Regions from separate parts of the Lactobacillus amylolyticus genome, predicted to be linked through region 2. Evidence: predicted binding sites of a transcription regulator. Region 2 holds the regulator's gene; each other region holds the start of a gene.
What was found. The regulator Rex, encoded in region 2, represses fermentation and respiration genes when NADH is low (regulators of the CRP and FNR family bind a similar motif). The targets are predictions, from matches to a motif close to TTGTGAANTANTTCACAA.
Positions count from the first base shown of each region.

Region 1: a site for Rex is predicted at 4,982-4,999, ahead of adhE (bifunctional acetaldehyde-CoA/alcohol dehydrogenase). Genes of this name have one in related genera too.
Region 3: a site for Rex is predicted at 6,977-6,994, ahead of D0Z64_RS07610 (NAD(P)-dependent alcohol dehydrogenase). Genes of this name have one in related genera too.

Region 1 covers NZ_CP031835.1:1,118,388-1,128,832, forward strand. The annotation lists gene D0Z64_RS05695 (phosphoenolpyruvate carboxykinase (ATP)) at 1-336, shown strand, start outside; partial or broken gene D0Z64_RS05700 (carboxymuconolactone decarboxylase family protein) at 427-1,149, opposite strand; partial or broken gene D0Z64_RS05705 (IS982 family transposase) at 1,284-2,142, shown strand; gene adhE (bifunctional acetaldehyde-CoA/alcohol dehydrogenase) at 2,329-4,953, opposite strand; gene D0Z64_RS05715 (amino acid permease) at 5,248-6,621, shown strand; partial or broken gene D0Z64_RS05720 (transposase) at 6,714-7,142, shown strand; gene D0Z64_RS05725 (ROK family protein) at 7,228-8,178, opposite strand; gene D0Z64_RS05730 (DUF956 family protein) at 8,277-8,645, opposite strand; gene D0Z64_RS05735 (PTS system mannose/fructose/sorbose family transporter subunit IID) at 8,652-9,572, opposite strand; gene D0Z64_RS05740 (PTS mannose/fructose/sorbose transporter subunit IIC) at 9,600-10,412, opposite strand; gene D0Z64_RS05745 (PTS sugar transporter subunit IIB) at 10,431-10,445, opposite strand, start outside.
Region 2 covers NZ_CP031835.1:324,018-334,462, forward strand. The annotation lists gene rimI (ribosomal protein S18-alanine N-acetyltransferase) at 1-64, shown strand, start outside; gene tsaD (tRNA (adenosine(37)-N6)-threonylcarbamoyltransferase complex transferase subunit TsaD) at 61-1,110, shown strand; gene D0Z64_RS01745 (ABC-F family ATP-binding cassette domain-containing protein) at 1,156-3,087, opposite strand; gene D0Z64_RS01750 (redox-sensing transcriptional repressor Rex) at 3,232-3,879, shown strand; gene D0Z64_RS01755 (LytTR family DNA-binding domain-containing protein) at 4,024-4,482, shown strand; gene D0Z64_RS01760 (LiaF transmembrane domain-containing protein) at 4,479-5,219, shown strand; gene D0Z64_RS01765 (class III bacteriocin) at 5,266-6,246, shown strand; gene D0Z64_RS01770 (LacI family DNA-binding transcriptional regulator) at 6,287-7,273, opposite strand; gene D0Z64_RS01775 (sucrose-6-phosphate hydrolase) at 7,245-8,750, opposite strand; gene D0Z64_RS01780 (sucrose-specific PTS transporter subunit IIBC) at 8,983-10,445, shown strand, end outside.
Region 3 covers NZ_CP031836.1:66,831-77,275, forward strand. The annotation lists gene D0Z64_RS07575 (exopolyphosphatase) at 1-193, shown strand, start outside; gene D0Z64_RS07580 (RNA degradosome polyphosphate kinase) at 190-2,379, shown strand; gene D0Z64_RS07585 (Ppx/GppA family phosphatase) at 2,459-3,391, shown strand; gene D0Z64_RS07590 (DHA2 family efflux MFS transporter permease subunit) at 3,990-5,351, shown strand; partial or broken gene D0Z64_RS07595 (FMN-dependent dehydrogenase) at 5,427-5,707, shown strand; gene D0Z64_RS07600 (homoserine O-acetyltransferase/O-succinyltransferase family protein) at 5,770-5,955, shown strand; gene D0Z64_RS07605 (AraC family transcriptional regulator) at 5,952-6,944, opposite strand; gene D0Z64_RS07610 (NAD(P)-dependent alcohol dehydrogenase) at 7,146-8,267, shown strand; gene D0Z64_RS07615 (glycoside hydrolase family 13 protein) at 8,323-9,942, opposite strand; gene xerS (tyrosine recombinase XerS) at 10,440-10,445, opposite strand, start outside.

The sequences.
Region 1 (10,445 bases), 610 kb from region 2:
ACTAAACGTGGCGCAAGCTGCTACATCTTGAACACTGATGCATTCATGGGCAAGGACGTACCAAAAGAAGTTACTAAGAAGATTATTGAAGACTTAGCTAACGGCTCAATCACTGATAGCGACCTTAAGCCATTCGGCAACTTCAAAGGCGTTTCATACTTGCCAATTGATGGCTACGAAGTTCACTTAGACGATCCTGAATACCAAAAGACTTTAGCAAGAAGAATGCAAGATCGTCTTGATTGGCTCAACAACTACGATAAGGAACACCCAGCAACTCCTATCCAAGATGAAGCCAAGGAAACTTTGGAGAACATTATTAAAGAATTAAGCTAATAAAAATGCTAGTTTAAAATATTTTCTTAATGATTACGAAAAAAATCGACTAAGTAATTGAACTTAGCCGATTTTTTATTTGCCTAAAATTTAACCATTGATTGCTTTATCCGCTTCATTAATAATTCTAATTGCATTTAAGCTTCTTGGATACCCAATAAATGGTTCATTTTGCAAAACAACCTTGGTTAAGAATTCCTTGTCATTTCCCAACCCAATATTTGCCTTAGAGTGAGCTAAAAGCTGTGGCTCTACTCCACCTTGAGCAGCTAAATAGCAAAATGTGATCATTTCACGATCGTTATCGTTTAAGCTCTTTCTGGTGTAGTAATCGCCGAAACAATTATCAACCAACTATTTATGAATGGTATCAATCTTAGAAAAGCCCTTCATTTGAGGCCCAAATAAGCGAATCTGCGTCTCTTCACCTTTTTCAAGACCGATTCATTGTAGTCGTTGCTTACCCTTCTAATGGCAATTTTACGCCTCGTGCAGTCAAGATATCATTGTTTGCCTTGAAGAATGGCAAAACTCTGCTTAAACCCAAATAGTCAGGAGCTTGATACAAAACTTCTTTTGCCTCAACTGGACTAACACTGTTGTCTAAGGCACCTGGCAGAATAATTTTGTATTCATCTAATCCTTGACAGCCTAACAATTAAGCCAACGTACTCAACATTTTGGTTCTGTCTGGCAAATCTACATCGTTTGTACTTCATCAAAGGCAAAGTGATTAATTCTTTCGAGAGCTTCTGGATCTGTTTTTGCAAGCAAATTAGCATGTGCTGCTTGAGCTTCATCTTTAATTGACATTTTATACCCCACCTTTGCTAAAAAATATTTTCACTTTAAGCGTGGTGCTAGTTAAATCGTTTTAGTTAACAAAAAAAGTCCAATCTTGTTAGACTCGACTTGTAAACATATTAATAGAAAAGAGTCTGACTAGATTGAACTACCCTAAGCTTAAGCGTTTTTCTCATCCTAACACAAGTTAGTTTTAGTCGTTTAAATATAATTTGTCGCTGTTTGTACAAACTTTATGCACCAGATGCATTAAAGCAAAGACGGAATATCAATCGATGTAAAATATCTGACAGTTCTATTCTGGCCTTGCTTATTTGGCAGGCTTCATTGGGCGTTGAATCTCAAAGAAGATTTTGTGAAAAGCTTGTTAATTTATCTCACTCTCGCTTTAATCGCAGAGCACGCATGCTTTTGCCATTGATCTATTTAATTCGACACGGCCTTAATGAGGAAGTAGATCTGTCAGGCGACATTTTGATTATTGATAGCTTTCCTGTGCCAGTCTGTCAGCCAATTCGCAATCGTCGAGCAAAGATCTTTCGCGGCTATGCCGATATTGGCTATAAGGCAACCAAAAAAATCTATTATTATGGTTTTAAGGTTCACGCTATTGTTAGCGACGACGGCTACTTGCTAGATTATATCGTAACCAAGGCCTCAGTTCATGATGCTAAGGAAACAGTAGAACTGATTACTAACGCTCATCCTGACAATCGTTACCTTTTAGGCGATGAAGGATATTTGGGCAAAAACCTGCATCAGCGCTTAGAGCAAATGGGCTATACGCTTTGGACACCATATCGTAAAAATATGAAGAATGCTCCAAAGCACAATAAGCACTATTTAATGGCACTCAGAAGGACCATCGAGAGTGATTTTTCGCTTTTGTCTTACTACAACGCTGAAAATAATCGAGCTAGAAGTTTAGCAGGTTTTCAAGAGAGACTCGAAGTTGCCATTTTAGCTTATAATATGGCATATTGTCTAGAACGATTTAACTAGCACCACGCGTTTTCACTTTATATTAAAGCCCATTTTGTAGCACTTGAGAAATAATTGTTTTTGATTTCTAATCATAATTTTTATTTATAAAAAAAGAAACCATGACACTGAGCCATGATTTCTTTTTTTATAAGTTTTTTAAACTTCAGAATTGGAATTCAGGTATTTATTAAGTATTACGCGATTTTACTTATTAGAAATTCCCTTACCGTCGTAACAATCCTTCATCAAGTCAACGATTTGGTTGATCAGTGGTGCAACTGGGTTAGTAACAGTGTTTTGATCACCGTAAGCCTTAACAGCCAATTCATCAACCTTGTCTTCGAATTGCTTCTTGTCAACGCCGTAATCCTTGAAGGCCAACTTAATGTCAACTGAGTGAGCCAATTCGATGATCTTGTCTACCAATTTTTCAACTAATTCGTGATCAGTTGTACCAGTTAAGCCAAGAGCTCTAGCAATATCAGCATAGTCTTTTTCAGCACGGTAAACTGAGTAATTAGGCCACATAGCAAGCTTTTCTGGGCGCTTTGCATTGAAGCGAATTACTTGTGGCAATACAATTGCGTCACTTACACCACTTGGAATGTCAAAGGTTGAACCAACTGTGTGGGCAATTGAGTGTTCCAAACCAAGGAAGGCGTTTGAGTAAGCCATACCAGCAATAGTTGCGGCATCGTGCATTCTCTTACGTGCATCCAAGTCGCCATCGTATGAAGCCTTCAAGTTGCCAAAGATGATCTTGATAGCTTCTAATGACCAGCCACGAGTGAAGTCAGTAGCCATAGTTGAAACATAGCTTTCAATTGCGTGACCCAATGCTTCGAAGCCGGACCATGCAATCAAGCGTTTTGGCAAAGTTTGAACAAATTGATCATCAACGATTGATACATCTGGAGTTAAAGCGTAGTCACACAAGGTGTGCTTAATGCCACTCTTAGCATCGCTGATAACGGCAATTGGTGAAACTTCTGAACCAGTACCTGAAGTAGTTGGGATACATACAAGTTGGACGCCGTTAATTTTTGGGAAGCGAACTACTCTTTTTCTGATATCCAAAAATTTTTGGTAAGCTTCTTCAAAAGTCATGTCTGGGTTTTCGTAGAACAAACGCATAGCCTTAGCTGCGTCCATTACTGAACCACCACCGATGGCAATGACAACATCTGGCTTGAAGATGTTCATTCTGTGAACACCGTCTTTAATTACGTCAGTATTTGGATCAAGAGTTACAGCCTTGAATACTTCGTATTCCTTAGCACCTCTACGCTTAGAAATAATATCAGTAATTTCATCAGCAAAGCCTTGATCTGCAACACCTTCATCAGTAACGATGAAGAAGCGGTTTACATTTGGCATGTGACGTAAGTAGTTAGCAGCGTTGTGTTCGAAGTAGGTCTTAGCTGGAACTTTTACCCATTGCATGTTGTCACGACGCATAGCAACTGTCTTGATGTTCAAGAGGTCTCTAGCACCGATGTTGTGTGAGAAGGTGTTGGCACCGTATGAACCAGTACCTAAAGTCAATGATGGGAGCATGTTGTTGTAAAGGTCGCCGATACCACCTAAGGCAGCTGGTGAGTTAACCAAGATACGACAAGCATCCATCTTCATTGCAAATTCATCAATGATCTTCTTATCACTTGAGTGAAGACCAGCGGTGTGACCACGACCACCATAGTTAATCAGGTCAGTACAAATCTTGAAGGCATCATCATGGTTCTTAGCACGATATAAAGTGAAGACTGGTGAAAGTTTTTCCGCTGAAAGTGGGAATTCTCTACCAACACCATGGTATTCAGCGATGATAACCTTAGTGTCTTTTGGAACATCAACACCACAAAGCTTAGCAATTTCATAAGCTGACTTACCAGCTACAGGACCTGCAACAGTACCACGTCTTGGGTCAATGAAGTGTTGTTCAAACTTCTTAATTTCTTCCTTTTTTAAGAAGTAGCAGTTCCACTTCTTGAATTCTTCCTTAACTCTGTCGTAGATTTCTGTATCAACAACAACTGAGTTTTCAGAAGCACAAACCATACCATTATCGAATGTCTTTGATAAAACGATATCGTAAACGGCACGTTCAATATTAGCGGACTTTTCAATATATGAAGGACCGTTACCAGGACCAACACCGATAGCTGGTTTACCAGATGAGTAAGCAGCCTTAACCATGCCTGGACCACCAGTAGCTAAAATAGTTTGAACTCCTGGGTTAGTCATCAAGTCAGTAGTTGCTTGCAAACTTGGTTCTTCAATCCATTGAATTGCGTTCTTTGGTGCACCTGCAGCTTCAGCAGCCTTTTGAAGGATTTTACCAGTTGCTACACAACATTTTTGAGCTTGTGGGTGGAAGCCGAAGATAATTGTGTTTCTAGTCTTTAAAGCAAGCATTGCTTTGAAGATAACGGTTGAAGTTGGGTTGGTTACAGGGGTAACACCAGCTATAACACCCTTAGGTTCAGCAATCTTTACCAAACCTTGTTCTTTATCTTCATCAATGACGCCAACAGTCTTTTCGTGACGTAAGCTGTTCCAAATGTTTTCACTAGCATACATGTTCTTGGTGGTTTTATCTTCAAGAACACCACGACGAGTTTCTTCTACAGCCATTTTTGCTAATGGGTAGGCATTTTGTTCACCGGCAGTAGCAATTGCTTCACAGATTTTATCAACTTGTTCTTGAGTGAAGTTGGCCATTTGATCCAAAGCAACATGTGATTTCTTTACTAAGTCATCAACCATGTCGTAAATTTGTTTATTCTTTTCTTCTTCAGACATTGTCTCTTTTTGTTGTGTCTTAGCCATTTACAATTACCTCTAAGATTTACTAATTTTGTGAACTAATTTACAATATTGACTATATCACTTTCACCAAAAAAGTAAATGCTAAAAGCACATCTTTCAGGGATGCACAAGCAAAGCCAATCTTAAGGCTATTTTAGGGAATTAAGCATGGAAGCGCTTACTAAATATCTTTGTTTGTGAATTAACAAACTTATATTTTTTAAATTTTTTTAAATCATGATTGAAAACTACTATCACAAAACAGAGATGATAAAATAATACTATATTGTTTTAAATTATAATTGGAGCGATTAAATGAAAAACGATGATGTGCAAACTAACGCAGGCTATAAACGAACCCTTAGCAACGCCCATATTCAGTTGATTGCCCTGGGTGGCACAATTGGTACTGGCTTGTTCTTAGGAGTTGGTGATAGTATTCACCGGGCCGGACCTAGCGTAATCTTGATTTATATTATTGTCGGTATTTTTCTTTTCTTTCTAATGCGTGCTTTAGGTGAATTGATCATGTCCGATTTAAGCAAGCATACCTATATTGATTTCATTGAAAAATATTTAGGAAAAAACATCGGCTTTATCACCGGCTATTTATACTGGATAAGTTGGATCACCTTAGGAATGGCCGAAACCACAGCTTTGGGAGTTTACTTTAAATATTGGTTTCCGAGTTTAAAACCCTGGCTTCCGGGACTCATCACGATTGCTGTTTTATTAGTAATCAATTTGATTTCAGCAAGAGTATTTGGCAATTTGGAATTTAGCTTTGCTATTATCAAAATCATTACCGTCATAGCCTTCGTGCTTTTGATTTTTTGGCTTTTATTATCCGGTGGCAAAACTAGTTTTGGTCCTGTTGCTTTTTCTAATCTTGATAGTAACGGTGGATTTTTTGCCCGTGGCGGAAAAGGATTTTTGCAAGGTTTTCAAATGGTAATTTTCAGCTTTATCGGGGTTGAATTAATCGGTTTGACGGCAGCAGAAACTCAAAATCCACGCGTTACTCTGAGAAATGCGATTAATCAATTGCCAGTAAGAATTATTTTGTTCTATGTTTTGGCTATCTTGGCAATCCTGTTGGCAATTCCTTGGAATAAAATTTCAACTAATTCTAGTCCCTTCGTTCAAGCTCTTGGGGCCACTGGGATTAGAAATACCAGTTCGATTATCAATTTCGTAGTTATTTCCGCTGCTATTTCTTCAACAAACAGTATTTTATACGGTGCAGGACGACTCTTATTCTCAGTAACTTTCCATGGCAAAGGAAAATGGAATCAAACTTTCGGTCACTTATCACACAGGCAGCTGCCGCAAAATGGTTTAATTCTGTCAGCAATTTTGATTGGTTTGGCGCCATTACTTACTTTGATAATCGGCGATCAAGCCTTCAATTTCATCTCTTCTACTTCCACTAGCATGTTCTTAATCATTTGGTGTCTTATGGTTTTAACGCATATGTCCTACCGCAAGCAGACGCCAGAAGATCAATTGAATGATTTTAAAATGCCCGGTTTTCCATATTTGGATTGGGTCATCTTATTGTTCTTCGTAGCAATGATTATCTTGCTGTTGATCTTACCAAGCTACCGTATTCCAATGATTGCTGCAATTTTAACTTTTGTGATCCTTTACATCATCAGCAAAATTTGGAATAAAGAGAAAGAAATATAATAAAAAGGCTCTATCAATATCGGAATCAAACCTTAATGAATTAGTCTATAAATGTCCAATTTTTACGTCTCAGTTCATCATTGACCGCTTCCGATGATTTGGACAAGATTCATCCGCGCTACAATTGGCACTACAAGGATTCGCTTACTCAGGAGCAGATTGTTATGCAAGAAATTAGTCCTAATACGACGCTGGAAAATGCATACAATCTAATGCAGGATTTCTTTACAGCCTTAGAAGACAATGACAGTCAGAAGCTTAAAAGAATCATCTGCTCAAAAGAACCGGTGGGCGGTCTAATGCATAAAACGCTTTTAACGTTCAAGCATAATTTAAAGGCCGTATTAAACGGAGCACAGTCAGGCTATTCCAATGGCTGCCTAGAAGGCTTCAACCGCAAGATTAAACAAATTGAACGAACTGCCTTTGGTTATTCTGATTTTATTAATCTCTTAACAAGAATCAGACTGGAAGAAAACAAAGTCAAAGAAAAAGGATCAAGCAATTTATTAATTGCTTAATCCTTAAACTTTGCTCTTCATCAACAGGAATTTACAAAGAGCCATAATAAAAAAGACGATGATTATTTTTAAGTCATCGCCTTTTTTATCTGATTAAGTTAAGTTCTTCATCAACCTGATTATGCTTTTTATCATACTGTGTCAACAACGCATATAATGCACCATAAAGATTGGCACTATTTCTGAACTTTGCTTGCACAACCTTAGGCCGGGTAAATGTTTTGCTCAAGACTGGATTGGCCAACATCAATTTATCATATTGGCGATTTATCTCACGAATTAAAATCATCTCAGCACTTACCCCACCGCCAATTGCTACCTTTTCAACATCAATCACGGCTTGCAAATCCATGATTAACTGTGCAACTTGATAGCAATAATTTTCAAAAATTTCTACAGCTTGAGGATTTCCATGAATGATTTCTTCAAAAACGCGTTTGCCATCTTTTTTATCAGGTAAATCAAGGGTGGTAGCGATTTGCTCAATCATTTTTACAGCAGAACAGGTATTGCCAATAATAGTGTTTTGCCCGCTTCCACTGCTTCTGAAATGATCTAAAACAAAACTAATCTCTCCGGCTTGGAAATGACTGCCACGAATCAAATGATGATCTAAAATAATTCCACCGCCTACCATCGTTCCTAAAACGATCACAGCACTGTTTGAAACATCATTTAGCGATCCTAACCATAGTTCCGCCAAAGCTGCTGATTTGCCGTCATTTTCCACTCCTACAAGGATATGATATTTATCTTCAAGTGTTTTCTTAATAGTTGCGCCATTGAGAAAAGGAAGAGCGCCACCAAAATAGACCGTCCCAGTTCGTACATCTACTTTTCCTGGTACACTGACTGCTATTCCCTTAATTCTTTTTAAATTAGGCTGAATTATTTTGTCTAGAATCTGATAAAATTCATCCAAGCAATGACAATTTGATGGCACTTTATCATTGAACAGCAGGATGCCAGAATGATCTAAAATACCATACTTTATATTGGTCCCACCAACATCAATTGCTAAATAATCCGTTTTCATGAAAATCACGATCATTTCTTTTACTATCTAATGACTGTTTCAGCTTCATTATATTATAAAAAATAAGCTCCAACTGCTTTTGCAGAAGGAGCTTATTTTTATTTTTTCCTACGAGTGAAACGCTGTTTTAATCCCTGCCATAAAGAAAGAGATTTTCGCATATGACTTGCCGGAACGTACTTTCTAATTGCACGTAGAGACTTTTTAGGATCTTTTGTAGCAAAAATAAAGTTTCCATTCTGTCTCGTTCTGATCTCAAATCTTGGAATATATTTACCATGGAAATGGACATCAGCAACTACATACGTTACTTCATCCCAAGGAATTTGAACGAAGTCACCAACATTACGCTCATTATAAAATTCAAAAGCTTTATCGCCGATCATAACTTTTCCGTAAGACGGAATACCTCTAAACCAGGTAGCTTCGACAGCTAGATCGACTTTCGTATTGATCGATTTAACCATTTTAGATTAAAGAATTCCCCATACGTGGAAGAGAACACCGATAACGAAGATACCAATGATGATCCAGATTGGTGAAACTTTCTTCTTTAACAACCACATGCAGAGGAAGGTTAAAAGAAGACCAGCTAAACCAGGAATCAATGAATCCAAGTTATTTTGCAAAGTAGTAGTCTTAGTCTTAGTTAATGACATACCATTGCCCATGTTCCATTGAAGCAAAGCTTGTTGGATACCTTTACCACCGGCAGGAAGCTTGTCCCATTCGATGTAACCACCCTTTTGAATAGGGGTTTGAGAAATGATTGGAGTAAATTTAATATTTACCCAACGTTCAATTAAAGCACCCAAAACGAACATACCCATCATGGAAGCTCCACGAGTTACCTTTTGAAGCAAACCACCTGACATGTCGCTGGTAATAGCAGAACCAGCCTTGTAACCAAATTCTTGTGTGTACCATAAGAATGCAAGTCTGATTAAGTTCCAAAGTAAGAAGAACAAGATAGGACCAAGGACATTACCATTCACGGCCATTGATGCACCTAAAGCACCAAGAATTGGACGAACAGTGTACCAGAATACAGGGTCACCAACACCGGCTAAAGGTCCCATCATACCAACCTTAACACCTTGAATAGCTTCATCTTCAACTGGAGCACCATTGGCTTTATCCTCTTCCAAAGCCAAGGTAACACCAATAACTGGTGATGCTAAATATGGGTGAGTGTTAAAGAATACCAAGTGTCTTTGCAAAGCAGCAACTAAATCCTTCTTATTTGGATATAACTTTCTAAGTGCTGGGATCATTGAGTAGACCCAACCACCGTTCTGCATTCTTTCATAGTTCCATGAACCTTGAAGGAACTGTGAGTGCAACATAACGTTAAAGCGATCACGCTTAGTTAATTTAATTTTCTTATCAGCCATTATAAAAATCCTCCTCTAAGCGTCTTTTTAATAGTCATCAATAATATCGCCGAGTGGATCACCGGTGTCATCGCTGCCAGAGTTAGAACCACATTTGCCACCCTTTGATTCAAGTGCTAAGTACATCAAAGCAAGTGACAAGCCGATAACACCAAGGGCAATCAAAGTTAAGTCTTTAACTGCGGCTAATGCAAAACCGATAGCGAAGAATGGCCATACTTCTTTAGAAGCCATCATGTTAATAACCATTGCATAACCAACGGCTACAACCATACCACCACCGATAGACATACCTTCATTCAACCATTGTGGCATCATTGCAAGCCATGATCTTACGACACTTGAAGGAATAGCTAAAAGAAGTGCAGCTGGGATAGCAATTCTCAAACCTTGCAAACATATAGCAATCCATTGCCATAAGTTGATCATACGCCAGTTGCCTTTCTTAGCTTGTGCGTCCATAATGTGAACGATAGCAGTAGAAATAGTACGTACAATCATAGTTAAGAACAAACCAGCTACGGCCAAAGGAATGGCGATACCTGTAGCAGTACCGATACCCTTTGTTCCTTGTCCACCTTCAACCAAAATGATAGCTGAAGCAACTGAAGCCAAAGCAGCATCTGGTGCAACAGCGGCACCAATGTTTGCCCAACCCAAGGCGATCATTTGTAATGTACCGCCTAACATAACACCTAAAGTTAAGTTACCGGTTACTAAACCGATTAAAGTACATGCAACCAATGGTTGGTGGAATTGCCATTCATCCAAGATACCTTCCATACCAGCAAGAAAGGCAACAACCACTACCAAAATCATTTGTATAGCGTTTAATTCCATTTGTTTTTCTCCTAAATATTATTTCTTTTGTTC
Region 2 (10,445 bases):
TGCAGTCAATATGGTTTTATGGTTAAAACCTCATCGAATTAGAAAAAGGAAGTTTACACTGTGAGTGAGAAAAAAGACGTTCGCATTTTAGCCTATGAAAGTTCTTGTGATGAAACTTCAACGGCGGTTATCAAAAATGGTCGTGAAATTGAAAGCTTAATTGTTGCTACGCAGATCAAAAGTCACCAGCGTTTTGGCGGCGTTGTTCCAGAAGTCGCTAGTCGGCACCACATTGAAGTTATTAGTCAAATTACGAAAGAAGCTCTAGCTGAAGCAAATGCCAGTTGGAATGATATTGATGCAATTGCCGTTACTTATGGTCCCGGCTTGGTTGGGGCTTTGTTAATTGGCGTTAGTGCAGCAAAGGCAGCTTCAATGGCAACTGGTATTCCTTTAATTGGTGTTGATCATATTATGGGACACATTATGGCTGCCCAATTAAAAGATGAAATTGAATATCCAGCTTTGGCTTTACAAGTTTCTGGTGGCCATACCGAGATTGTTTTAATGAAAGATCCAATTCATTTTGAAATCATTGGCGATACCCGTGACGACGCAGCAGGTGAAGTTTATGACAAGATCGGTCGTGTACTTGGGGTTAACTATCCAGCAGGTAAAACAATTGACGCTTGGGCTCACGAAGGCAAAGATACTTTCCATTTTCCACGTGCAATGATGGAAGACGATGATTATGACTTCTCATTCTCAGGTCTTAAGAGTGCTTTTATCAACACTTGTCACCATACTGATCAAATTCACCAACAATTGAATAAGTATGATTTAGCTGCAAGTTTTCAAGCATCAGTAATTGATGTTTTAGCTCATAAAACCATTCGGGCATTGAAGCAATATCGGCCTAAGACTTTCATTATGGGTGGTGGGGTTGCCGCCAACCATGGTTTGCGCGACCGGATGAGTAGTGAAATTGCCAAGTTGCCAAAGACAATGCAGCCTAAGGTGATTTTGCCAGATATTAAGCTTTGTGGCGATAATGCAGCAATGATTGGAGCGGCTGCTTACAATCTTTACAATGCTGGCAAGTTTGCGGATTTAACTTTGAATGCTGATCCATCGCTTGAACTGCCATATGCTGATAGTATGTTGAACTAATTTTTAGACAAAAAAAACGACTTCAGAAGTGAAGTCGTTTTTATTTTATTCGAAATTATCAAGATCTGTAATTGCTTGTTCCCAATCACTATTGGCTTGATCAAGTTTTTCCTGGATTGCAGATAATTTTTCTTGCAAAGGCCCTAATTTATCAAAATTAGTAGCAATTTCTGGTTTTGCCATTTCATTTTGAACCTCTTGTTGCTTTTTTTCCAGTTCTTCAATTTCCTTTTCGGCATTTTCCATCGCGCGTTGCAATTTACGTTTTTGCGAATCACGCTGTTTTTGTTCTTGATAAGATAATTTTTGCTCACTGATCTTCTTTACTGGCTCAGTTTCTTGAGGAGTGGTTCCATCTTGTTTTGGAGTTAGTCCTGCGTTTTGTTTTGCTTTTTCGTCAAGGTAGTAAGAATAGTTTCCTTCATAGATTTTAGCATGACCGTCGCGAACGGAAACAATCTTGTTTGCCAGTTGATTGATAAAGTAACGGTCGTGAGAAACGAAGAGCAGGGTGCCATCGTAATCTTTTAAGGCTTGTTCGAGCACTTCTTTGGCTTCAATGTCCAAGTGGTTCGTTGGTTCATCCATTAACAGGAAATTGTCATGCTCGAGTGAAAGCACTGTTAATGTTAGTCGAGCTTTTTGTCCACCAGATAACTGGCCGACAGTCTTATCAATATCTTTTGCTGTGAAAAGAAAGCTAGCCAAGATTGACCGCACATCACGCTCTGGCATTGTCTTATGGCGATCCCACACAGTATCTAGCACTGTTTTGCCAGGATCAAGACGTTGCAATTCCTGATCATAGTAGCCAATGTCAAGGGAAGCACCATATTTGATTGAACCGCCCTTAGGCTTGAGCTGCTTCATAATTGTTTTAAGCAAAGTTGATTTGCCGATACCGTTAGGACCGATGATCGCTACGCGATCTCCCTTGTTTACTTGGAAGGAAATATCTTGCACCACGGTCTTTTCGGGATAACCAATCGTTAAATTATTTAAAATCAAGACTTCTTTTCCGGATGGGCGATCACTGCTAAAACTAATTCTAACCTTGTTTTTATGTTTTGGCGGCTTAATTCGTTCAATCTTTTCCAGCTTTTTGCGCCGACTCTGTGCTCGCTTAGTGGTTGTAGCCCGAACGAGGTTCTTTTGAATAAACTCTTCGTCCTTTTTGATTTCTTCTTGTTGCTTTTTGTAAGCTGCTTCTTGTTCTTTATCGCGTTCTTGGCGTTGCTTCTGGTATTGAGAATAATTGCCTTTAAAAGCAGTTAGCTTGCCAAATTCAAGTTCAAAGATTTGCGTTGCCAGATGGTCCAAAAAATATTGGTCGTGGGAAACGACAAGGATTGCGCCTTCATAATTTTTAAGAAAGCTTTCCAACCAGTCTAAAGTATCTAAGTCAAGATAGTTGGTAGGTTCATCTAACAGAAGCAATGGCGGCCTTTTCAGCAATAGTTTAACAAATGCCAATCTGGTCTTTTCACCACCAGAGAGGCTACCGATTTGCTTTTGCCAAGTATCCTTTGGGAATTTAAACCCATTCAAAATACTTTTAATATCTGATTGGTAAGTATATCCGCCATTTTGTTCAAATTGAAACTGCATTTGATCATATTGTTTAAGCAGGTCGCTGTCTTCAGGATGATCAGCGATTTGTTCTTGCATATGAGTTAATTTTTTGCCCTGATTAATTAATGGCAAAAAGACGGTTTCCATTTCATCCAAAATGCTTTTGTCCTCATCTAATGCATTTTCCTGAGCAATATAACCGACCTCAATGTTTTTATTAACAGTAAATTCGCCATGAGTTGGCTCTTGCTGACCGGTCATAATTTTAAGCAAAGTAGTTTTACCGACACCATTTGGACCGACTAACCCAATTCTGGCATTTGAATCAATTGAGAAATTAACGTTTTTAAATAAAGTATTGGCACCGAATTGCTGTTCAAGATCGTGCCCTTGTGCAATAATCATAATTCTTCACCTGTCATTATTTTACCATAAGCAGAAAAAAGCTTGTTTGTGAAAAATCCACTTGCAAAGTTCCTATATTTCCGCGTATGATATAGATGCTTGATTATTGATTCACAAACATGAAACACATTGGGGGCTTCATTAATGGACAAAATTAAAATTCCTAAAGCAACAGCAAAGAGATTGCCGTTATACTACCGTTACCTGATCATTTTAAATGAAGAAGGCAAGGCAAAAGTTTCATCAACTGAATTATCTGAAGCTGTGCAAGTCGACAGCGCATCTATCAGACGCGACTTTTCTTATTTTGGTGCTTTAGGCAAACGTGGATACGGATATGATGTAAAAAACTTGCTGACCTTTTTTAAGAAGATTTTGAACCAAGACACTTTAACCAATGTAGCTTTGGTTGGTGTTGGTAACTTGGGTCGAGCTCTTCTGAACTACAACTTTAAACGCAGCAATAATATTAGAATTTCTTGTGCCTTTGATATTAATAAAGAAATCACCGGTCATATCTTAAGCGGTGTTCCCGTCTACGATATGAGCGATTTAAAGCAGCAATTAAGTGATCAGCAAATTTCAATTGCTATATTGACAGTGCCATCATCAGCTGCGCAAAAGACAACGGATGATATGGTTGAGGCTGGAATTAAAGGAATTATGAACTTTACGCCAATTAGATTATCAGCACCAGCTGATGTCAGAGTACAAAATGTCGACCTGGCAACTGAATTGCAAACTTTAATCTATTTCTTGGATTCTGATAAAGCTAAGGAAAGTGACTTTTAAAATTGAATAAAAATTGCCGCCAAACTTTTGGCGGTCTTTTTTTACCACTTGGTTGATAAAAATGACCACTTAGTTTAAAAGGCTAGTTTTCCATGATTAAAGCTGTTTTAATATCATTAAGTCGAAAAAAGGAGGGGAGAAGATTTGAAAATAAGATTGGAAATCGATCCTAATCAAAAAGAACCTGAGATTTTGATCACTGCGCCTAAAATGAATGAGAAAATTGAACGCTTGTACAAACGGCTGCAGGCAGATGAGGAATCTCCTGAACAGCTTGAAGTGACTAAGGACGATACTTCTTATTATTTAAATCTAAATCAGATTCTCTTCTTTGAGACCGATAGCAAGGTCGTGATAGCGCATACTACAACGCAAGCGTATCAAGTAAAGTATAAATTATATGAACTAGAACAACTGTTGGGCAGTAATTTTATGCGTGTTTCTAAATCTACAATTCTAAATTTAGATCAGATATATTCTTTAACCAGATCAATTTCAAATTGCCAGATTAGGTTTCAAAATTCATATAAAACAGTATACGTTTCAAGACATTATTATCGCGACTTAAGAGACAGATTAGAAGAAAGAAGACAATTATCATGAGAAACAAGCTTTGGCGCTCTTTTTGGGGCATTTTCTTTTTAGCAGCTGCAGCATTGGTAGTTGTTAACCAAATGGGAATTTTGAGCTACAAAATTGGTTTTTGGGCTATTGTAGGAACAATTATTTTTGCTTTAGGCTTAATTGACAGCGTGATTAATCGGCGAATTACGGAAGGCGTCTTTTCTATTGCTTTTTTATTGATGGTTTATGCTAAGCCATTGCATATTGAACGTTTAGTACCATGGACGATTTTGCTTGCCGCGGTTCTTATTTCAATCGGATTGGGGATTATTTTTCGCAATCGATTTCATACGGTGGTTTACGCAAATAAGAAAATTAAGGATTTTAGGAACAAAAGAGAAAGTATTTCAGATAATATCTTTACTGATACGGTGAGTAACGAAAAAGGGTCTCACGTGGTTGTTGATCAGACTTTATCCGATACTTCGCGCTACATTCACTCAAAAGAATTAGAGACGATTGAAGTCAATGGCAAGTTAGGTGATATCAATCTCTACTTAGATGATGCACAGGCTGCTGGTGATACGGTAGTAATGGATTTAAACGTTACAATGACTGAACTGAATATTTATGTGCCTTTGTCTTGGCAGGTAAAAGACAACTTGGGTCAAACATTTGGCAATATTCAAATTGAGGGAACTTCCAATGGTGGCGGTCCTACCTTGATTATTCAAGGGCGTGCTAGCATGAGCGATATTGATGTTAGATACATTTAGAATATAGTATTGGTATAGTTGTTTTAAATATAGAAAGAGCAGATTAATGATCGAAAAAAACGTCAATCTAAGCTTAATGTATGAATTGGAAAATTTGCATCATGTCGTAGTGCAAGCAACCAATTTAGTCAATAATCAAATCTTTGCTTTGCAGCTTTTGCATAAACAAAAAGATATCATTGTCTATCAAGCAGAAGCAAACCGGAAGCACATTTTCTTTGATGAAGATAATCCAATTGTTTACTTATCAGGGATGGCTGGCGGTCATACCCAGACTTGGGTTTACTCAGGCAAGCCAGGCAACTACTTTGTCGGAACCAAGCCTAAGAAACATGGTCATATCTTATGGGATACGCAAATTGCACGAGTAAACATTAATGGCGGTAGCGTTCAGTATGACAGCAATACCGAAATGCCACGTCTGTCATATTTAAACCGTGCCGGTTCAGGCTTTGGCGATGGCAGCGTTGCTTACCCAGGCAAAGAGCTAGAACGTCTTGAGGCAGCCATTTCCCCTGATTACAAGCGTTTATTGATTGCAAGCATTGATTTAAATCATGTAGGTCATTTTGCTCTTTATGATTTGAATGAAGTTAATGAAGCTTTGGATAATGCCGAAGCTAGTGCGTCTGATGTCAATATTCAAAATTTGCATTGTTTAGTTGCATTTACAATTCCTAGTTTTAATCAAACAATTTCATCAATTCAGGGCTATGATATTGATCAAGACAACAATGTTTATGTTTCTTGTCAATTAGGGCCAAAAGCTAATTTCTTAGGGATGGCTAAAGAAGGACATCCACGTCAGATTGTCAAGATTCCATGGGGTTCAAGCAATCCTGATGAATGGGAAGTAGCCAACCTTGATCATGATCATACAGTTGATACTTTGGGCTATGTTACCGAATTTGAGAGTGTACAGGTCGTAAGTCCAAATGAAATTTATTTGACTGTCGCATATCATAGAAAGAACGATCTTAAGACTTTAAAGAATAGAGTCTACAAGATTGAAGGCTTTGGCAATTAAAGGTATTAAAAAACTTCTTAGCGATGCTAAGAAGTTTTTCTTATGCTGTGGTTTTACTTTTAATTAAGCGAACGGGTAGTTGATACTGGTGCTGGCTAAGTGGTTTTTGTGGATCATTAATGCGTTCTAGCAATAATTTAACAAGCAGGATAGCCATGTCCGAAATCGGTTGAGCAATTGTAGATAATTCGGAATGATAAGTTTGAATTTCTTTTGTCCCATCAAAACCAGTCACCTTTAAATCCTTTGGTACCTGGATACCTAGCTCGACTGCTTCTTGCAAAACCAAAATTGCCGTTAGATCATCTGTACAAACTACGCCATCCGGATGATCATGCGTCAGCATTTTATGGATTGTCATCTTTTTTAAAACAGGAGAATCGGAAAATGCTACTGAACAAAGATGAGGCGTCATTTTTAATGATTTAATCGTATCCAAATAAGCCTTTAGACGTTTGTCCGTTGGATTGCCTTTAGTTAATTTGTTTCCCAGGAAATAAATATTTGTGCAGCCGGCTTGAATCAAATCATGTACAGCCAATTGAATTCCTTGATAGTTATCGCAGCTAACGATCGGAATATTATCGGAAAGCTCGCGATCAAAAGAAACAATTGGCAAACCTAAGCGTTGATATTCATCAATTCCTAAATTGTGGGCACCAGCGATAATGCCATCAACTTGGTTAGCTAACAGCATCTTAATGTATTCACGTTCTTTTTCTTTATCCTTACCGGCATTGCAAAGGATAATTTTATAGTTCTTTTTAAAAAGTTCAGCTTCGATATCTTGAATCAATTCCGCAAAAAATGGGTTAGCAATGCTTGGAAAAATTACGCCGATTAGCTTCATCTTTTTGCCTTGCAAAGAGCGAGCCAAGGAATTGGGCTGGTAATTTAATTCACGCATAGCTGCGAATACTTTTTTCTTTGTTGCTTCGCTTAAATATCCGTAATTATTAATTACACGCGAAACTGTGGTTGCAGAAACTCCGGCCTTTTTAGCTACATCGGTGAGTTTTACTGCCATTTTTGATCGCCTTTACTTTAAAAAGGATGGTTTTCATTTTCCAGAATTGGCCTGTGTAGTCAATCTTGTGATCGAAACAAATTTTTTGCTTGTCAGGATCATTAAAGAATCTTCCGGTTAAAACATGTTCACCATCGTTAACAAATACTTCGATTAAAGAATGGTCAACAAAAATGTCTAGTTTAAGATCAGCATCCTGCTTTAGCAAAATGCTACGTGTTTGACCATATTTTTCTGAAACGGATTGAGCGTTATGTGAACGATCTAAAGTTAATGAGCCTTTGGCAGTATCAAAACTGAGAGTGACATTCTGACTTAAATCGTCGCTTGCTGCTAAATAAAGTTTACCATTTTGACCAGCTTTAATGGTCATTGCTAATTCATATTGTCCGTTGGTTTTTTCTTTAATTAATTGTGAGTTGGTTTGTTCCTCTTGACCGCGCAAACTTTTAATTGAAGAAACAGGCTGCTGTAACAGTTTGCCATCTTTAATGGAGAGTTCTTTAACTTGACTCAAGCAGTTGGCCCATTCTTCATTATCGGTTGGATAAGTTGTGTCGGGCAAGCCTACCCAGCTGATAACATAAGCTTTACCATTTGGTGCATTAAATGCTTGACTGGCATAAACATCAAAGCCTTCGTCGAGATTGTGCAATTTACCAGGATTGATTAATTGCGTTTTTTCAAAATCAGCTTGGTCGGCAATTACGTACATGTTTGGATAAATATTGCGGTAGTTTGCGACTTGTTGATCGAGTCCTTGAGGACAGAAAATGGCGACAGTTTTGCCGTCAACGTTGACGATGTTTGGACATTCGATCATATAGCCCATTGTTTGATCAGTAAAATGCAAAAATCCTAACTCGTGCCAATCAGTTAAATTGTCAGATTTCCAAACATCAATGTGTCCATGTTTTTCTGCCTGATCCTGTGCACCTAAAAGTGCATAATAATGTCCGTTCTTCTTAATAATTTGTGGATCACGGAAATGCTCAGTGATGTTTGCTGGTTTTTCGAATAAAACATGCTTATCACTGACATTGCCATTTTTATCCATCCAGGCTCCAATTTGATATGGCGTTCTTATCCAGTTTTCATCGCGGTGGTTTCCAGTATACATTAAGAAAAGACGATCGCCAATTTGCATTGCAGAACCAGAATAAGCCCCATGAGAATCGGCTTTACAGTCAGGTTTAACTGCCAAGCCCAAATTTTCCCAGTGAACTAAATCTGAAGACTTGAAGTGCCACCATGATTTCAAACCATGAACGGCTCCAAAAGGATAGGATTGGTAAAAAAGGTGATATTCGCCATTAAAATAAGAAAAGCCATTCGGATCGTTGACTAATCCTGAGATGGGATGCAAGTGATAATGCATCTGTGCAGGCGAATTGGCTGCTTTTGCTTGCAAATCCAATAGTTTTTCAGCGCTCCACTGATTATAAGGCAAGTAACGTTTTTCTCGAGTCCATTCCATAATAATATCCTCCATGAAAGCGGTATCTTTTTAAGATTATTTTATTAAAAACAGTAAGCTGTGTCAAACGATTATCAGCTAAGCTGATTGCTAAAGAATCAATGCTTATACAATATCATAGCAAAAAAAGATGAAAATATATGATAAACGATTGACATATTTTTAGAATGCGATATCATAATTTAATGACTTTAAAGATAAAGCGTTTACATAATTTTGAGGGAGGAAAGTTATGGATCACAGGAAAGTAGCAGAACGAGTTATCAAAGATGTTCATCAAGATAACATCATTGCCGCTGCGCATTGTGCTACTCGTTTGCGTTTGGTTTTAAAGGATGATTCAAAAATTGACCAAAAGGCCTTAGATAATGATCCTGATGTTAAAGGAACATTTAAGACTAATGGTCAATATCAGGTAATTATTGGGCCAGGGGACGTTAATGACGTCTATGATGAATTAATCAAAATTACTGGCTTGAAAGAACTATCAACTGATGATTTAAAGAAGGTTGCTGCCAAGGGTCAAAAGAAGAACCCAGTAATGGGCTTCATTAAACTCTTGTCTGATATCTTTGTTCCAATTATTCCAGCTTTAGTTGCTGGTGGTTTGCTTATGGCATTGAACAACTTCTTGACTTCGCCAGGTTTGTTTGGCTCCAAGTCAGTTGTTCAAATGGTACCAAGTATTGCCGGACTTTCAAGTATGATTCAAATCATGTCCGCTGCGCCATTTATCTTTATGCCAATTTTGGTTGGTATGTCGGCAGCCAAGAGATTTGGTGCTAACCAATTATTAGGTACAGCCGTCGGTATGATTATGACCACGCCTAACTTAGGCGGTGCAACTAAGTTCTGGGACTTATGGGGTTGGCATGTTGCTCAAATCAACTACCAATATCAAGTTATTCCAGTATTGGTTGCTGTTTGGGTACTTTCTATTCTGGAAAAGAGATTGCACAAGTGGCTGCCATCAGCCGTTGACTTTACTTTCACACCACTTCTGTCATTGATGATTACCGGTTTTCTTACTTACACGATCATCGGTCCTGTCTTTAAAGGCGTATCTGATGCGATTACTAATGCCATCGTATGGCTCTACAATACAACTGGTGCCTTCGGAATGGGTGTCTTTGGTTTAACTTACTCAGCAATTGTTACTACTGGTTTGCACCAAAGCTTCCCAGCTGTTGAAACTCAGCTTTTGGCTAAATTTGCTCAAACTCACGGTGCAAGCTCTGGTGACTTTATCTTCGTTACCGCATGTATGGCCAATGTAGCTCAAGGTGCCGCTACTTTCGCAGTTTACTTCTTAACTAAGAACAAAAAGATGAAGGGCCTTTCTTCATCAGCTGGTGTTTCTGCACTTCTTGGTATTACTGAACCTGCACTTTTCGGTGTTAACTTGAAGTACAAATTCCCATTCTTCTGTGCTTTAATCGGTTCTGGTGTTGCTGCTACCTTTGCGGGCTTGATGCATGTTACTGCTGCTGCTTTAGGTTCAGCCGGCTTCCTGGGCTTCCTTTCAATTTATCCAAAGACGATTCCAATGTGGGTTGTTTCCGTTGCAATTAGTTTTGTCATTGCCTTTATTTTGACTTATGTTTACGGTAAAGGTCATTTGAAGGAAGAAGTTGCTAGTCAAGATGTTCCAGTTAATGATGCAACTTCAATTGCTGAAGATAATCAAAAAGCCGA
Region 3 (10,445 bases), on a different replicon from region 2:
AGATGCTTCACATAAGCAAAAAATCAAGAAAATCGTGATTTCTCTTAAAAAGGATAAGCAGCTGATAGTTCGGGCTAAAACCAATGCTGACATAACTCTTGAGCGCTGGTCTTTTAACAAACGAGCTCAATTATTTCAGGACGTGTTTGGCATTAAGGTTAGTTTAAAGCAAGAAGGTATGAATAGACGATGAGCAAAGAATTTTTAGCTAATGAAGAAGAAAAAACAAAACCATATCGTAAGGCTGAATATTTTACCAATCGTGAATTAAGCTGGATGGACTTTAATGATCGAGTCCTTGAAGAAGCCCGGTCAAAAGATAATCCCTTGCTTGAACGGATTAATTTTTTAGGTATCACTCAAAGCAACGTAGATGAATTTTTCATGGTGCGGGTTGCTTCCTTGCACAAATTAATTGCTGCTGGTATTAAAAAGACTGATGCTTCAGGGATGACGCCTTTAAAGCAGCTCAAAGCAATTAACAAAAAGGAACAGCTCACCGTTAAAAAACGCTATTCGACATACTTGCGCTCGCTTTTGCCACTTCTAGAAAAAAACAATATCTATATTAAAGACGTTGCTGATTTGAATGAGCAGCAGTATGAATTTATTCGGCGCTATTTTGATGATGAATTGTATCCTGTATTGACTCCCATGGCAGATGACGCTGACCGGCCATTTCCATTTATTTTCAACGATTCATTGAATATCGCGGTACATCTTAAGGATGAAGAAAAAAACGAACATGATTATGCTACGGTAAGGGTGCCAAATATTTTTAAACGTTTGGTAAAACTGCCAGATTCGGATAATAGCTTTATTTTGCTGGAAAATATTATTAAGGAATTTATTGGCAAGCTTTTTGACGGCTATGAGGTTAAGGAGTCAACTTGCTTTAGAGCCACAAGAGATATGGATTTGGATGTTGCCGAACGAGATACCTCCGATTTTTTGCTCAGCGTACAGAAGCAACTGAAAGATCGTGAACATGGCAAGGTTGTTCGCTTGGAAATCGAAAAGGGCATGAGTGAAAAACTGCGTCGCCGCTTGTTTAAGAAATTAGATGTTGACAAAGAAGAAGTTTATGAGATTTCAGGTCCAATTGATTTGACCTTTTTGAAAAAGCTGTATGGTGCTGTCAAGGACCATGATGAATTACGCTATAAGCCATTTAAAGCCTATGTTGACCCAGCCTTGGATTTAAGCAGCGATATTTTTGCCAACATTCGCAAGCAGGATTATTTGGTGCAGCATCCATATGATTCTTTTGATGCGGTTCTAAACTTTATCAAAAAAGCAGCACATGATGACAAAGTTTTAGCGATTAAAATGACCTTGTATCGGGTGTCTGGCAATTCGCCAATTATTAAATATTTAGGCGAGGCTGCACAAGCTGGTAAACAGGTCACGGTTTTGGTTGAAGTTAAAGCGCGTTTTGATGAGCAGAACAATGTGCACTGGGCAATAACCTTGGAGCAGATGGGCTGCCACGTTATTTATGGTCTAAAAGGCTTAAAGACTCATACCAAAATCACTTTGGTTATTCGCAGGGATGAGGATGGCATTCGGCGTTACTTGCACCTGGGAACTGGTAATTATAATGATGTTACGGCGCATTTTTACACTGATATGGGTCTGTTTACCTGTCAGCGTGAATTAGGCATCGATGCCACCAATTTGTTCAATATGCTTTCTGGGTATTCACGTCCGCCTTACTTTAGACAGTTGCGGATTTCACCGGAACACATTCGCGAGTTTATTAACCAAAAGATCGATCGTGAGATAGAAATTGCAAAGGCAGGTCGACATTCAGAGATTCATATGAAAATGAATTCGCTGTCTGATCCTGAAATAATTGCCAAATTGTATGAAGCTTCCCATGCTGGCGTGATTATTCATTTGATTGTTAGAGGCATTTGCTGTTTAAGAACTGATCTTCCAGGAATCAGTGACAATATCGAAGTGCACTCAATCGTTGGCCGTTTTCTTGAACACAGTCGAATTTACTATTTCTATAATGATGGTAATGACGAAATTTTCCTTTCAAGCGCGGATATGATGAAACGCAATTTGAATAGAAGAGTCGAGACTTTATTCCCAATTTTGCAGCCAGATTTGAAAGCAAGAGCCATCGCAATTTATGACAAGATGTGGCAAAACAATGTCAAGGCCAGAGTCTTGCATGATCAGAGCTATTCAATGATTGATCTTCGCGGAAAAGAAGCTGTCAACTCACAAGAGTACTTTATTAATGAAGCAGTGGAGAAAAATCGGGTTTTAAAAGAAAAGCGCAAGGAAATGGCAAGAAAGCCAGAAGCCTTCAAGGTAATGCGCAAGGAAGACAATGAATTAACATTAGGCGATCAAAAAGATGAATAGTAAAAACTTCAAAATTGTTTGCTAATCATCCATTTTGTGGCAAGATAAACAAAAAGGATGAAACAAAGGGGATGAAGAGATGACTAATTTAGTTGTCATTGACCTGGGTTCAAATTCTGTTCGGATGCAAATTTCAGAAATTGATGATTACGGCAGTTACACCGTCAAAGGTTATTATCGAGAATACGTCCGTCTTTCGGAAAATATGGGTAAGGAAAAGACGCTTAAACCAGACCCGATGAAACGGACTGTTAAGGCTTTGAATAGTTTTAAAGAAAAATATGAAAATTTGGATCATCTTGTAGTTAAGGCCGTGGCAACCGCCGCAGTAAGGCAGGCCAAGAATCAAAAAGAGTTTTTGGACATGGTCGAAAAAGAAGTTGGCATTAAACTTAATGTCATTTCTGGAGAGACTGAAGCCTATCTTGATTATCTCGGAGTGGTCAATACTTTGCCGGTTAGAAACTGCATCATGATGGACACTGGTGGTGCATCAACAGAATTGGTTTGGGTGCAAAACGGTCAGTGTTGTGAACGAGTCAGCATCCCTATTGGCGCGGTTCTGCTATCGCAAACATACAATTTAACAGACAAGATTTCTGCAGCCGACCTTTACCAGGCAATGAATGCTGCGGGAAAAATGATGTCGACAGTTCGCTGGCTTTGCAATGTTCATAATTTGCCGCTTATTGCTTTAGGCGGCAGCAATCGAACGATCGCTAAAATTCATCGTCGCGAATTGAGCAATGAAATTGATGAAGTTCCTGATATCCATGGGATGCATTTGCCACCGCAGTATATTTTTGATTTATTTGATCGCTTGGTTGAGATGAGTCGGGAAGAAAGAATGCAAATTCCTGGTTTGGCCAAGAATCGGGCAGATGTAATTGTTGGAGGGCTGATTCCGATAAGTTTGGCTTTGCGCAATTTGCAAGTTAGTGAAGTTGTCTTTTCAAATCATGGTTTGCGTGATGGACTTCTTTATGAATATTTGCAGGATAAGAAGAAATAATATGTAAGAAAAATGGCTGAGTTTTGGACTCAGTCATTTTTTAATTGTCTTGTTCTCGTTTTAAAAGCATAAGCAGTTCCACTGGTGACTTTATTTGAATCTCACCAAGAATATGCCTAACTTGATGAGGCGAGAGGCTGGCGTCAGATTTAAGCTAAGTAATAATTGTTTTAACAACGATATCAGCATAAATATTGATAATAAAAGTAGCAGGAATTTCAGCTTTCTTTTCAATGTCTAAATAACCATTTTTAAAAAGAAAATTCAGTCGCCTTTTAGTTTCAAGAGTGGAAATTTCACGTATTTTTGTTAAATTTCATGTTCCCATTTGGCGATAAAAGTACTGTAATTATTTCTTTTATTGAAACGCAATAATCAACAACCGAAAGAAATAACATTCTTAAACTTTAGATCCTTTAATAAGGAATATGGTTTATCCTATATTTTCTAATAATGACTTTACACTCTATATCGTATTATCGTTTTTGAATAAGGTTAATAAGCACTAAGATATTCTCTACTATCTTAGTGCTTTTCTTTCTATTTTGTGGCAAGATAAATATAAAGAATGATGAAAATAGTAATATGAGAAGAAATAATGTCACGCAAAAATAGTTTTGTCTTAACTATCATGATTATTGGTACTTTCTTTGGTGTCATGTGTTCAACAATGACCAACCTAGCTCTGCCGGTTTTCATGAAAGATTTTGGAATTACCTCAAGTCAGGCGCAGTGGGTAAGCAATGGATATTTGCTAGTGAATGCCATTATGATTCCTGTCAGTGCCTATTTGATTAAAAAATATTCCTACAAGTGGCTGTTTATCAGTTTCACTTGCCTTTTTGGCATTGGGACAATTTTTGGTGCTTTTGCCAATAGCTTTGCCTTTTTAGTAGTTGGTCGCATGATCCAAGCGATGGGAACAGGAATCATGATGCCGTTAGTAAATGTGATGGCAATGCTTTATGCTAAAAAAGGCGAGCAAGGCAAAATAATGGGTCTGGTCGGTCTTGCCTTTAATTTTTCACCGATCATCGGTCCTTCCGTGGCTGGCTTAATATTAGACAATTTGAGCTGGCACTATCTGTTTATTTTGATTTTGCCATTCACTTTGTTAACCCTGATCTTATCTGTTTTTCTTATGCCTAATGTTGCCAAAAAGGAACGGCTGCAATTTAATTATTTGGGCTTGATTACTTGTTCACTAAGCTTGTGGTTTTTGCTGGACAGTTTTTCAAATTTTGGAACAAGCAAACTGCTTAGCTTTAGCGTTTTAGGATCATTTATTATTGGACTCGTTTTTTTGATAATCTTTGTCAAAAGTCAATGGTCGAGCCAGCATCCTTTCGTCAATCTTAAAGTGTTTAAAAACAAGCAGTTTAAGATTGCAACGATTGTCAACTGTTTGCTTGTTTCGACAATGTATGGCAATACGATTTTGATACCGCTGCTGGTTCAAGATGTTATGCATCAGAGTGCATTTGTTACAGGTTTAGTCATTTTGCCTGGTGCCATTTCAACTGGAATACTGTCTCCAATTTCTGGAAAATTGTTTGATAAGTATCCCGTGCGCTATATGGTAACCTATGGTTTAATCGTTGATTTATTTGGCACGGCGATGCAGGCTTTCGTAGGAGTTCATACGAATGTAGTCTTTGCGGCTTTTTGGCAATGGATGCGGCAGTTCGGCATTGTTATGCTACTGATTCCGCTGCAAACGCAAGCCTTAGCTGTTACGAAGAGAAATTTGCTGCCGGATGCGGTAGCCATGTACAACACGACGAGAATGGTAGCTGCCAGTTTTGGGATGGCCTTTGTTGTAGCAATGGTCAATTTGGCAGATCAATACTTCCATGTTGGAATTTCCGCCCAAGGCATTCAAGTAGGATTTATGTCTTGTTTTGCTATTTTAATTGTTGCTTTGATTTTTGCTCAGTTTTTGCGGACTAAAAAGATATAAGAAAAGAGGAATTTCATGAGTTAGAAAAATGATGCTGTAACCGGTGCGTCTTTAACCGAAAAACAGAATGAAGGGGTGAAAAGCCCATGGTCAGGTCCTAAAGGCATGATTTCCGTCACTGATGGTAAAGCTGACGATGCAAACGTGCATAATCGTGCATATCTGGACAGCATTTTAGTAGAAATGCGTTTGATCGATTCAATTCAACCAGACTTAACAAAGGAATTTTTTGGAAAAGAATTCGCTTCACCAATTACTCCGGCGGCTGTCTCTCATCTGAACAAAGTTCTGCCTGATAAAAAAAACGCAAGCCAATGCAAGAAAAAGCAAAAGCAGCTAAAGATCTGCATGTTTTGGCTAAGAACAGTCAAATTAGCCCATTTTGTTATATTCTTCTGCATTTAAAAGTACTTATATTATGGGACATCCAGAATATGATCGTTTAACTCTTGAAAAAGAATATCATCGTGATTTAGCAAAGGGATTGAAAATTCAAACGCCTGAAAACTATTTCTTGGATAGTAGCCACAAAAAAATTAATTATAATTGGCGATCATCCAGCGAATTGATCTATCAAGACTGGTTAAATAAACTGCGCGCCTAAATATACTGTTTTTGTCTACGGTACTCAGCTGGCAGACAGTGATAGTGTTTTTGGAATTGATGATAAAAAGAAGTTTTATTCTTTTCTCCGACCATCTCGCAAATTTGACTGATAGGGTAGCTTGTCGTGCTTAATAAACTAGCTGCAGCTGCTAACTTGCTTTGAACTTTTAATTGAGCGAAATTGCTGCCGGTTTTTTCCTTAATTAAATTGCTGAGGTAACTGCTACTATAATTATATTTTTGTGCTAATTTCGTTAAAGTGATTGTTTGATAATTCTTTGAAATATCATGCAAAATATTGATTAGCTGCTTTTCGCTTTGATAATGCTGGCGATCAATCTGCGATACGTCAGGCATAGGATAGTAGCGAATTATTTTAGCTAGCAGAATATCGAAATAATTTTTGATAATGGCAGTGCTGTAAGTTCGATGCAAATAATATTCATTGATCAAATCATCCATTGTTTGCGTAATATCGGCATTATTCGGAAAGATAATAAATGATTGCTGATTATGTTTTTTGAGCGATATATTTAGCAAAAATTCATATACCAGACTGTCTTTTTTGCGCATATTCAGCTGATTTAGAAAATTGAAACTGATATTTTGATTATTAAAGACTAAATTGATCAAAAGATCGCTCTTATTTAAGCGCCCAATCTGATGCTGACAATCTTTATCCATCAGCAAAAGATCGCCTTGAAGCAAATTGATTTTGATTCCATTGATAATTTGCTGGCACTTGCCTCGAAGCATGTAGTTGATTTCCACAAAATTATGCTGATGAAGCGGATAGGGAGCAAAACGATTGTGCTTGCTGATATAAACTGGACGATGACTGAGCAGCTTATGGTTAATAACCAGAACTTGTTGATTCTTGTTTAAATACTTATTGGCTAAATCAGGATAAAAATGTTTATTTTGATACTGTTTATTTTCAATTGGTGAAAAAGATAACAATTGTTGCATTACGCTTTTATCAATCATTTTTAAACTTTTTTTCTATTTAATCAACTATTTTGTGAAATACTTTACTATCACTAATTATAGCACCAAAATTATAAGGAGTCTTAAAAAATGATACTAAAATATCATTCAATTGATATTGTAAGCGCTTCTTTTTATGCATAGAATTAAAAGTGAAATGAGTGAAAAACAAGTTTTTGATTATTAAAAAGAGGCAAAATTATGAAGATAAAAGCAGCTGTTGTTGAAAAAATGGGCGATCCATTTGTTATTAAGGATGATATCGATTTACACGAAGTAGGTCCAACTGATGTTCAAGTTCATATGGTAGCAAGTGGTATCTGTCACTCAGATGAAGCTATTCGTAAAGGCGATGCTTCACTTGGCTATCCAGTTATTTTAGGCCACGAAGGTGCAGGTATTATTGAAAAAGTAGGTTCTGAAGTTCAAAACTTAAAGCCTGGCGACCACGTAGTTATGGCCTTCTATGCAGATGGTTTATGTGATAAATGTTTGCAAGGTATTCCAACTCAATGTCGTAATTATGCTAAATACAACCTTTCTGGTACTCGTTTTGATGGTGACGATCATTTCCAAGAAAATGGCAAGCATATTTCAGACATGTTTAACCAATCATCATTCACGACAACTACCGTTACTAATGAACGTAACTGTGTCAAGGTAGATAAAGATGTCGATTTGCGTAAAGCTGGTCCTTTAGGCTGTGGCTATATCACAGGTTCAGGTACTGTCTTTAACACTTTGAAGCCACGTCCAGGTCAAACCATTGCTGTCTTTGGTACTGGTGCAGTTGGCTTGGCAGCAATGATGGCCGGTAAGATCTCCGGTTGTACGAAAGTTATTGCTGTTGATATTGTTCCATCACGTTTGAAACTTGCCAAAGAATTAGGTGCCACAGACGCAATTAATTCTAAGGAAGAAGACCCAGTTAAGAAGATTCAAGAATTGACCGATGGCTACGGCGTTGACTACACTGTTGATACGACTGGTTTGCCAGCAGTTATGAAGCAAGCCATTGATGCTTTAGCACAAGGTGGTACAGAAGCTGCTATTGCCGTAACACCACACAACCTTGAATTCTCAACCTGGAATGACCTTTGCACTAGTGATCGCAAGATTATCGGTGTTAATATGGGTGATGCTATTCCACAAATTGATGTCCCACGTTTGCTTAAATTTAACAAGTTGGGCATGTTTGATTATCAAAAGACTGAAAAGTTCTATGATTTCGAAGACATTAATGAAGCTAACCATGCTTCAGTAATTGGTGAAACTATTAAGCCAGTTTTGATCATTGATAAGGACTACAAGCCAGGAGAATAATCGTTATTTGAATGAATGAAAAAGTCGCAGTTCATTGAACTGCGACTTTTTTGTTTTATTGAACTTTTACGGCAAATGCTTCGTATGGTTTAAGTGTTAAATCTTGGAGCTGTTGGTGTTTATCATAATTTTCAATGATGTTTTCTTTGACTTGGTCTTTTGTTGAGAAACTTTCTTCATTGCCGGAAAGGTTAGCAACCACCAACCATCTTTGACCATTCAGTTTACGATAGTATGCTAAAACAGAGTCACTGGTTTTTGGCATTAATTCAAAATCGCCATTTACAACAAGATCATTTTCGTGCCGTAATTTTATTAGTTTTTGGTAAGTGTAGAAAATTGAATCTGGATCTGCTAAAGCTGCTTCAACATTGATTTTCTTATAGTTGGGATTAAGTGCAAGCCAAGGTTTACCTTTAGTAAAACCAGCATTTGGCTGGTCATTCCATTGCATTGGACGACGGGCATTATCACGTCCCTTAACATTAATTGCGTGAATCAAATCGGCTTTCGTGTATCCTTGAGCTAATCGCTCATTGTACATATTAATGCTTTCAATGTCTCCAATTTCGCTAATATCTTTAACAGGACAGTTGGTCATACCGATTTCTTCACCATTGTAGATATACGGCGTGCCATGCATCAGATGAAGAACAATGGCAAACATTTTGGCAGACTGTACGCGGTATTCTTGGTCATTTCCCCAGCGAGAAATTACCCGTGGGATATCATGATTTTCCCAGAATAAACTGTTCCATGCATGGTTGAAATCAACTTGCGTTTGCCATTTTACTAAAACATCTTTTAATTGCTTCAGATCGAGTTTTTTCAAATCCCATTTTTCTTTATTTTCTTGCTGATCCAATGATTGGTTTTCAAATTGGAAGACCATTGACAGTTCATGACGAGCAGGATCAGAGTATTCTTCTGCAATCTTTGGCGTAGCATTCCATGTTTCGCCAACTGTCATTAAGTTTTTGCCGCCAAATGTCTTCTTATTCATTTCTTGCAAATATGGATGAAGCATTGGACCATTTTCGCGAATTTTCTTGTCAGGCTCTTTACCGATTAATTCGATCACATCCATCCGAAAACCGCCAATACCTTTATCGATCCAGAAATTCATCATGTCGTAAATTTTGTCTCTTAATTCTGGATTTTGCCAATTCAGATCAGGCTGCTGATCCGCAAAGAAGTGCAGGTAATATTGACCGGTTGCTTCGTCAAATTTCCAAGCAGAACCAGAAAAGGCTGATTTTAAATCATTTGGCTCGTGTCCATCTACGGGATCGCGCCAGATATAGTAATCACGATATGGATTATTTTTGCTCTTGCGTGCTTCAATGAACCATTTATGTTGATCTGAAGTATGGTTAACTACTAAATCCATAACGATCTTAATGTGATGTTCTTTAGCCTTTGCCAGCAATTCATCCATATCAGCCATTGTGCCATATTGTGGATCAATGGCTTCGTAATCAGAGATATCATAACCATTGTCTACTTGCGGTGATTGATAAACAGGGGAAAGCCAAATGGCATCGATTCCTAATTTCTCCAGATAATCTAAACGTGAAGTAATTCCCTTTAAATCACCAATTCCATCACCATTGCTGTCTTGAAAAGACTTAGGGTAGACTTGATAAACAACTGCTTTTTTCCACCATGGTGTCATTTTAATTCCTCCAAAAATAATTTTTGATAAGTTTATTATCCTTATAATGTAAGCGGTTTACAAGGTGGAAAATGATTGTTAGCGATATCAAAAAAGGATTCAAAGCGGTTGATACTCTGAATCCTTATGCAGTGGCAAAACTATTTTTGAGAAGAATTTAACCAATCGATTGCAGATAATCATTTGAACTATTAATTATTTTCGAATTGCAGTTCCCACCAGCTAAACTAGCAGATAAAAGAAATCCATAAATAAATAATAATTGAATATTTTTTATTAAGGTCGCACCTGATCCTACGGATATACCGTACAATCTCAGAAAGCCTATTAATCAAAAAATGACTGAATATTACCATCGATTAATTAATGAGAATTGTAACCAAGCAGATTTCTGGCGGATTTACCGTCTAGAAGAGGAGCAATTGACAATTTATTTCAAAGCCTATTGTAACATACAAAAGATATTATTTGCATAGTTAAAAGAAAGTTTATTATCATTAATC